4 regions of the Brevibacillus sp. FSL K6-0770 genome follow, and region 4 is predicted to be linked to each of the others. Evidence: riboswitches for the same ligand, from Rfam matches in the RefSeq annotation. Region 4 holds a riboswitch; each other region holds the start of a gene.
What was found. A riboswitch is a leader RNA that binds a small molecule or an ion and turns the genes downstream of it on or off. The one in region 4 is predicted to bind cyclic di-GMP.
Positions count from the first base shown of each region.

Region 1: linked by a shared signal. The riboswitch ahead of NST23_RS27025 (methyl-accepting chemotaxis protein) and the one ahead of NST23_RS05500 (GNAT family N-acetyltransferase) in region 4 are both predicted to bind cyclic di-GMP.
Region 2: linked by a shared signal. The riboswitch ahead of NST23_RS08050 (methyl-accepting chemotaxis protein) and the one ahead of NST23_RS05500 (GNAT family N-acetyltransferase) in region 4 are both predicted to bind cyclic di-GMP.
Region 3: linked by a shared signal. The riboswitch ahead of ggt (gamma-glutamyltransferase) and the one ahead of NST23_RS05500 (GNAT family N-acetyltransferase) in region 4 are both predicted to bind cyclic di-GMP.

Region 1 covers NZ_JBBOBQ010000001.1:5,685,442-5,687,641, reverse strand. The annotation lists gene NST23_RS27030 (methyl-accepting chemotaxis protein) at 1-751, shown strand, start outside; cyclic di-GMP riboswitch class I at 974-1,074, shown strand; gene NST23_RS27025 (methyl-accepting chemotaxis protein) at 1,147-2,200, shown strand, end outside.
Region 2 covers NZ_JBBOBQ010000001.1:1,637,272-1,639,471, reverse strand. The annotation lists gene moaA (GTP 3',8-cyclase MoaA) at 1-780, opposite strand, end outside; cyclic di-GMP riboswitch class II at 969-1,051, shown strand; gene NST23_RS08050 (methyl-accepting chemotaxis protein) at 1,200-2,200, shown strand, end outside.
Region 3 covers NZ_JBBOBQ010000001.1:5,611,253-5,613,452, reverse strand. The annotation lists gene ggt (gamma-glutamyltransferase) at 1-1,445, opposite strand, end outside; cyclic di-GMP riboswitch class I at 1,630-1,718, opposite strand; gene NST23_RS26680 (SET domain-containing protein) at 1,965-2,200, shown strand, end outside.
Region 4 covers NZ_JBBOBQ010000001.1:1,073,940-1,076,139, forward strand. The annotation lists gene NST23_RS05495 (methyl-accepting chemotaxis protein) at 1-370, opposite strand, end outside; gene NST23_RS05500 (GNAT family N-acetyltransferase) at 372-848, opposite strand; cyclic di-GMP riboswitch class I at 1,161-1,244, opposite strand; gene NST23_RS05505 (hypothetical protein) at 1,439-1,621, shown strand; gene NST23_RS05510 (TrmB family transcriptional regulator) at 1,727-2,200, shown strand, end outside.

The DNA.
Region 1 (2,200 bases), 4.6 Mb from region 4:
AGATTCAAATCATGGAGTTCAGCGAGTAGCCGCCAGTTCGCAGCGCATGAAAGATTTAACATTAGCGACTGTGAAGGTAACGGAAGAAGGAAATGAACAGGTGTCGACGCTAACGAAACAAATGGCTCATATCAGTACGATCATCGATAAAACCGTGACGTTGATGAACGAGCTTCATGAACGAAATCAGCAAATCGGTTCTGTTCTTTCCAAGATTAGCGAGATCTCCAACCAAACCAACCTGCTGGCCTTGAATGCTGCCATCGAAGCAGCGCGTGCGGGAGAGCACGGGCGGGGTTTTGCCGTGGTTTCTGATGAAGTGAGGAAGCTGGCTGTCCATTCACAGCAATCGACGGAAGAAATAGCAGGCATATTGGTGGATATCCAAAATAAGACAAGCGACCTTGCCAAGCAAATCATTACCGGACAAGCCGCTGTTGTAGACAGTCAAAACGCTGCGCAGCACACAGAATCCATACTAAAACAAATTACAAATAACGCGAATAGCGTTGTGATTCAAGCGGGCGAGGTTGAGACGCTCATTCATGCGTTGGAGAATGGCTCGCTGCGGATTGTGGATGAAATCACCCAGATTTATAGCGTAACGGAACAATCGAGTGCGTCTGTAGAGCAAGTATTGGCGAGTGTAGACGAACAAACAGAACGGATTGAACAAATTGTGGCAAGCTTTAGAGAGTTGGAGCTGCTTACCGATACGTTAAGCAGCTTGGCTGTGGAGTCTGGGAAGTAGCTATGATCTGATAGCATCCCCTTTAAGTAGACATGGCGTGAAAAGCGCACAATGGTTTACTTGGAGGGGCTTTTTTGTAATTTTATGCAAGAAAAGTAGTTTAGCTATCAAACAAATCGGGTAAAGATTTCGTGTGGAAAAAAATCCAAGGCATTATTTGAAAGTTAACCCACATTTTTACTTTCGTGTGCTATAGTAAATTTATAAACAAAATACGACAAAAAATGACAAAGGCAAACCTGTTGAAAGGCAGGGACGCAAAGCCACGGGTCTAAGGCAAGCAGATTGCATTTCTCTGCTGCTACGATAGCCGGGTTGCCATGCCGAACGCAAAAAGGCTGTCCGGGTGGCAGTCTTTTTTGTTGTGAAAAAAAGGATAGGAGGTACACCGTGTGATGGAATCAAGTCTAAAGAAAAAGTTAATTGTCGTTATGTGCCTGCTTTTGATCATCAGCTTGGGCACGGTATGCGGGGCCAGCTACTACAGCTCTTCGCAATTGCTATCATCGAGCCTGGACAAAGAAGCGGAACTGACAGCCAGCAATCTATCCATCCGTATCGACAGCTTCTTCCAGGAAAAAATCGGAATCGTGGAAACAGTCGGGGAGATGATGTCCTCAGACAACAATTTCGAGCATGACTTGAGGCTGATTCAGGAAGCGCAAAAGAAAAACCCTGAGTTTGAAACGTTTTTCTTTTCCTATGACTTGAGCGGCAAAAAGGTCATCAACTTCAAAGGAGAGGAAACCAATCCTTCCGACCGTCCGCATTTTCAGGAAGCAGGAAAAGGCGAAGGGAAAATCATCGTATCCGAGCCGGTTGTTTCCCAACGGACAGGCAATAACATTGTGACGGTCATCTTGCCATTGATGAAAGACAACCGCCAATACGGCTATGTCGGCTCTACTATCCCAATCAATGAGATTCAAAAAACGGTTTCTGAAGAGAAATTCGGGCACAGCGGCTATGCTTTTCTCGTCAGCAAAAAAGGAACGTATATCTGGCATCCGAATAGCGAGTTTATTTTGAAGCAATCCGTGCTGGAAAGCGACATTCCCGAGCTGAAAACGGCATTTGAAGCGACGCAGCAAGGCGGGCATGGAATTATTCAATACCAGCAGGAGCAAACAGCGCAGTTCTCCTCATACGCATCGACGAAACTGAACTGGGGCGTATTCATCACGGCTCCGGTCAAAGATTTGCACGCTCCGGTAAATGAGCTGTCGATCAAGCTGCTTGCGATTTCACTGGTTGTGTTGGCGCTCGGGATCATTTTCGTATACTGGCTGTCTGTTCGCCTGGTGAAACCGATTCAGCGTCTGAACCAAGTGGTCAATGTGGTGGCGCAAGGGAATCTCACGCAGACCGTTACGGTAGACGGCAAGGATGAGCTTGCGGTGCTTTCCCGTGACTTCAACCAGACTGTTGCCCACTTGAAAGGTCTGATTG
Region 2 (2,200 bases), 560 kb from region 4:
TTGCGTCACAGAAGAAATCAGCCCGATCTCCTGATCCCCGTCCTCGTAGCGATAGCGCGAAGCGACCTCCCCGAAGTAATTTGCCTCGATCGGAACAAGCGGCATCTCCTGGTGAATCATGCGGACGATTTCGCTGGACGGCACGACCTGATCCAGCTTCCAGCCATTGGAGTTTCCGACATCCATAAATTCAATGAAGCGCAAAGTATGCCCCTGCTCGCGGAAGTATTTGGCCATCGGCAAAATATCTTGGTCATTCACTCCCCGCTGCACGACCATGTTGATTTTCACGCCAAGACCTGCTTCAGCCGCCGCCCGTATGCCGTCCAGCACAGCTTCTACCGGATAGCCCCTGCCGTTCAATGTGCCGAACCGCTCGTTGTCCAGACTGTCGAGACTGACTGTCACGCGGTCAAGTCCTGCTTCCTTCAGAGCCTGCGCGTGGCGGACGAGCAACGAACCGTTGGTGGTCATAGCGATGTCGTGAATACCTGCTACTTTTTTTATCATTTCAATTAACACAGGCAAGCCTCTGCGCATGAGCGGCTCTCCGCCTGTAATTCTGATTTTCTGGACGCCAAGCGAGGCGAAAATGTCGGTCAGTCGAACAATCTCTTCAAATGAAAGCAGCTTGTGCTGCGGCAAAAACTCAAAGTCCGGTCCAAAAATTTCCGCAGGCATGCAGTATCTGCAACGAAAATTGCATTTGTCTGTCACGGAAATACGCAAATCGCGGAGAGGGCGATTTCGTGTATCAACGAGTGGCGACTGCTCTGGCATTGGCTGTCACTCTCCTTTTTCCTAGCGTATCATATCCACGATCGGGCGTAATAGCTTTCCTGCACTTTCGCCTGGTTGTTCCTATGCAAAACCATAATATTTTGCTTGAAAGTGTAAATAGCTCATTTTTGCTATTCCCTTTTTGAATTAATATAAGCTAATATGACTATATATTGTGAAATTGTATAACTGAAAGTGGAAGCGATGATCAGCGATTTGTATGTGGGCACTTGAATGGCTGGGAGTGAGTAGTGCAACCGACCCTATTATTGCTGTAGGGTCGGTTTATTTTATCCCAGAACATTTGTCGTGTCCACTATCGCCAATTCACTCACCAAAGCACCATTGACGTATGCTCTCTTCCCCCGTTTTGAAGCGAACGACTAAAAAAGAGAAAAGCAAAGAATCCGGAGGTCTGCATGCAATTTTTTACGAAGAAAACAAAGCCATGGACAGAGTACGTAAAATCCTCTCACACGACTGACATCGATCAAGTAGGAGAACGAGTAAAGGAGCGCTTGTCCTTTTTAGGGGTGGATCAAGACACGCTCGCCCATGTCAAAAATGCTGCCGAAACGCTTTCGCCCTTTAAAGCGAAGATTGTCGACCAATTTTACGGCGCAATCACGGCTGTTGATCAATTGCAAAAACTGATTCTCGACCACTCAACACTAGGAAAATTGAAACACACATTGGAGTTGTATCTTGAACAGTTTCTGCAGGCGAATGTGGATTACGAATACGTGAAGACGAGAATTGTGATTGGACAAGTTCACAGCCGCATTCATCTGACAGCCGATCATTTTATCTCCGCTCATCATATGTTGATTCAGATCATGACATCGATCTTGATGGAAAAATGGAGCCATCAGCCGCATCAAATGATGCAAATGGTCACATCCGTCCAAAAACTGGCAGCGTTCGATCAGCAACTGATCGTGGAAGTATATATGGAAGAGACGTTCAAATCATTTTTGTTCGGCATCTCCGACATGTTGAATCATATGACACAGCTCGATACGACCAAACAGCTCATCTCGGGCATGGACGAACAAATTGAGGAAAGCCACAGCGTGACAGCAGCTACGGAAGAAATGAGCGCTTCCATTCAGGAAGTGGCCAACCACGCTATCAAGGTGGCGGAAGGAACGGACGATGCCGTCCACTCCGCAGAACAGAGCAGGCAGATCATCAATGCCGCACTGGGAGACATCCGGCAAGTCGGGCGCGTCTTCGAAGAGGTCATGGGCCGCGTCAACAAGCTCGATCAGGAGATTCACCAGACCCAGGATGTCGTGCATATTATTCGGGAAATCGCCGAGCAAACGAATCTGCTCGCCCTCAACGCCAGTATCGAGGCTGCGCGGGCAGGCGACCAGGGGCGCGGCTTCGCGGTTGTCGCCTCGGAAGTTCGCAAATT
Region 3 (2,200 bases), 4.5 Mb from region 4:
ACAATACGCGTTACGAGAGCCGCTTGCGTTTGTGGCTGTCCTTCGCCGCCTTGTGTTCCGTAAAGCAGGTAAGGCTTGTCCCCTTTGAAGAGCATGGCAGGGTTAATCGTATGGAAGGTGCGCTTTCCAGGCTCCAGGTGGTTAATGTGTTTCGGATCGAGAGAGAAGTAGCTTCCACGGTTTTGCAACAGGACGCCAGTATCTTTTGCTACGATACCGGAACCCCAGTCAAAATAGTGGCTCTGGATGATCGAAACGGCGTTGCCGTCCTTGTCCACGACGCCAAACCAAGTAGTGTCCCCTTTTGGATCGAGCGGCTCTACTGCTTTTGCCGCTTGCTTCATATCGATGCGTGCAGCCAAATCTTTGCCGTGTTGCTTGGACAACAGCTCGTCCACCGGAATGTCGACGAAAGCAGGGTCTGTCAGCCATTTGTCACGGTCGGCAAAAGCTTGCTTGGTGGCTTCTACAATCGTGTGGTAGTAGTCCGGCGTCCCTTCGCCCATGCTCTTGAGGTCGAAGTTGTTCAACACGTTCAAGATCGAGAGCGAAGCCATGCCCTGGGAGTTGGGCGGTACGTTGTAAGCCTTGTAGCCGCGGTAGTCGACTGTAATCGGTTCTGCCCATGTGGAGGTGTGTTTTTCAAAGTCTTTCAAGGTGAGCAGCCCGCCGTTTTTCTGCATATCCGCTACGATTTTTTTGGCGACTTCGCCTTTGTAGAATCCGTCTGCTCCTTTTTTCGCAATGATTTGCAAAGTTTTGGCCAGGTCCTTTTGCTTGAGGATTTCGCCAGGCGCATACGGCTCTCCGTTCGGCTTCAGGAAGGTTTTGCGGAACCCTTCAAAGCGCTGGAGGTTTTTCAAATCGTTATCGTTCGGATCGATGGCGTATTTTGTCCAATAAACCTGGTTCGGTGAGACGGGATATCCATTTTCAGCGTATCCGATCGCCGGTTCAAGCAGCCTGTGCCACGGAAGCTTGCTGTTGCCCATGCTTTTGTGCGCGTAGTTGTACGCTTCCCACCAGCCGGAAACAACGCCTGGCACCGTATTGGCAGACTCGTAGCCGCGGGAAGGAATTTTTTCGTAGCCTTTGCCTTTGTAGTAGTCGATCGTTGCTTTTTCGCCAGCTCGTCCGCTGCCGTTCAACGCTTTCAGTTCCTTGGTCTTGGCGTTGTAGATGAGCCAGAAGTTATCTCCGCCGATCGTTGTGTAATGCGGGTAGACGACGGCGAGAGTAGAAGCGGCTGTGATGGCGGCATCTACAGCGTTGCCGCCGTCTTCCAATGTTTTCAGGGCTGCTGCTGTAGCCAGATAGTGTGGTGTTGTTACCATTGCGTTTGGCGACATTGATGTTGGCCGATTAGCTGCTTGAACCGGAGACAGGGTTGCCAGGCCGATTGCAGTAGTCAATGCGACAGTAGAAAGTTTCTTCCAGAATGACATCGTATGAAGCCTCCTTGTATGTTTGATGAACGATTCCAACAATCCGACAGCTTTTCGCAGCCTCACCTCCTTAACTGAAAATGAATATTTTTACACATAAATACATAAATGGACAAAAATAGACAATTGTTGCGCAAAAAAAGACCAATGATATAGGATCATTGGTCTTGTCCTACACCAATACTTCGGTAGCTGGCTGGCGTGCCCGCTTGTGCGGAGGTAGCCCCTCTAGCTTTGCGTCGCCGGATTTCCCCGGGTTTGCCGTTTCGATATCAATGGGTAACGCATCCAGTTGATAATAGAAAACTGATTCAATTGTTACAGGAAAATTTTCCTAATCATCCGTTTGTCAATAATATAGACTATTTGTCGATTGGGGTAAATAAGAAAAATTTTTTTAATCTAGAAAAAAAGGGAGGAACAGGGAGTTGTGTGTTTTTCCCGACATTCACACACCACTATTGGCCGAACTGCTTATGATGGTAAAAACGCACATTTGCCAAGGAGTGAATCAAGGCCATGATGCATCCCGATACGGAGCTTCGCTATATCAACGATGAAATCGGGTACGGTGTTTTTGCGACAAAATTGATCCCGAAAGGCACGATTGTCTGGGCACAGGATGACCTGGATCAGGTATTGGACCCGGCATATGTGGAAAAACTGGACCCATTGAGAAAGCAGGATGTGCAGAAGTATTCCTTCAAAAATCAGTTTGGAAAATACATCTTGTGCTGGGATAAGGCCCGATTTGT
Region 4 (2,200 bases):
ACGTGACGATCCCGAGCGCTGCCACGATCGTCAAAATGTTGATCAGCCTGTCCTGATAAATCCCCATGACGGCTACGAAGAACATGATGGTCATAATATTGACCAGCCAAGGATCAAGCCCGGTAATTATGAACATGAAGATGCCGATTACCGCGAAGTTGAAAAACTTCATGAATGGAGCCATTTTGTCGCGCCACGCCGGACGATTGGACAAATACGCGAACGGCGCCAGCACTCCGTACAAAATACCGAGCACAGTCAAGACGAAGGAAATCGGCACTCCCATGATGAGATTCACGATTTGCACCACGGTAATGATGCTTGCAAAAACAATGACGACCCAATTATTTCTTCTTTGTAAAAGTTCCATGTCAGCTAACCTCAACTTTTATTTGTTTGCAAAGCGTTTGATACCAGGAAAATGCGGGATGGTCCTTGCTCGTATAGGCTTCCTGCAGGTGAAAAATGGTCGGGATGGCGTTCGCCCCTTTGTAATAGACCATATCCTTCACTTGTGTCGCTTTGACGTTGTATTTTGTATTAATCAACTGAAAAAAAGCCGGGTCTGCTAAACCGACTGCATGCGTATAACCGTGTTTTTCAGCATAATCGATCATGAGGGCAACGCCCCAACGTCCCAGTTTTCCACGGTATTTCGGCAAGACAGCGAAACTGTCTACTTCCACCACTTTCATATCGGCGCTCAACACGTCCTGAAACAAATTGCGGAGAAAAGCAGAAGATTTTTCATGTGGCGTAAATTCAAAAGTACCGCCTGCTTCGTCATCTTCTGACAATAGCAAATAAGCATCGGAACCATTTTTGACGTATTCCATTTCAAAGCCCATGGAGGTCCAAACGCTCTCCTTGATTTGGTGAAAACTCGCCAAAGACTCTACTGAATCAACCAGTTTGTACATAATACTCCACTCCATTTTTATCTCTCTTTTGTTTTTTCATGTACAAGTTTACTGTTGATAGATGGACTGGCGCCTCCTTTCTATGAGATTGCACACAAAACGGCCATGACCGTTTTGTTGACCGCAAGCGGCCACATCCAATTTCTTGAAAAACGTCGAGACGTTTTTCACACAAAAAAGGCCATTCCACACACGGGAACAGCCTTCAGTCACCATCATCGCACAATTACGCACATGATGTATGGCAACCCGGCTGTCATGGTCGAAGACTTTAGACCCGTGGTTTTGCGTCGCCACCTTTCGATGACTTTGCCTTTGTCATTCAGTTTGCGAAAAATGTATAGTCATGTCGAATCATGCAAAATATAATCCAAAAGAAACAGTCTTGTCAAGTTTTGGTAGGGTAAAAATAACCAATTCTTTATAAAAATAGTCAGAATTAAGGTAACGGTAAGAGTAGCGTAACAAAATTTTACCATCCATCCGATAAAGATAGAGAGAAGAGGAGGGATGAGAGGATGGCAGAGACGAAAACAATCGAATTTCACTTTTCAGGGGGAGAAGTGATCCGCATTGAGACGACAGAACCGGAAGAGATCATCCAGATGGTCGCCAACCAGAAAGATGGATGGCTCCAGTACGACGATATCGTCATCAATGTGCGAAACGTTTCTTATATTAAAGTGAAAGAAATCGCTTAACAGCATGTGTGAAAAAAGCTCTCGAATGCCGAGGGCTTTTTTTGTTGCATGTTTGGCGGGAGAGGCATTATAGTGAGTATAAGACTAACGACTAAAGAGGACGATATGGACGACATTTACAAAGAGTTGCAAAAGCTCGGTTTTTCCCAATACGAGTGCAAGGCTTACATTGGCTTGTTGAAGCATTCCCCGATTACCGGATACGAAATCAGCAAGCGCTCCGGCGTACCGCGCTCGATGATTTACGAGGTCATAGGCAAGCTGCTGGAAAAAGGGGCGGTCTATACGGTGCCTTCAGAGCCTGTGACTTACGCGCCGCTTGCGGCCAGAGAGTTGATTCGCAGATTGCGTGGACAGTTCGAGCAGTCCTTCGACTATTTGGAAAAAAGCTTGTCCGCTTTGGAGTCTGAGCAAGAAGTCGATGTGATTCGCCGGATCAGCGGCGACGAACTGGTGCTGACGGAGATGCGGCAAATGATCAAGCAGGCGACAGGAGAAGTATGGCTGTCGATCTGGGAGCCGCAGGTGCCGGCTATCCAGGAAAGTGTAGATGCGTGCACAGAGGCAGGCATTTCTGTT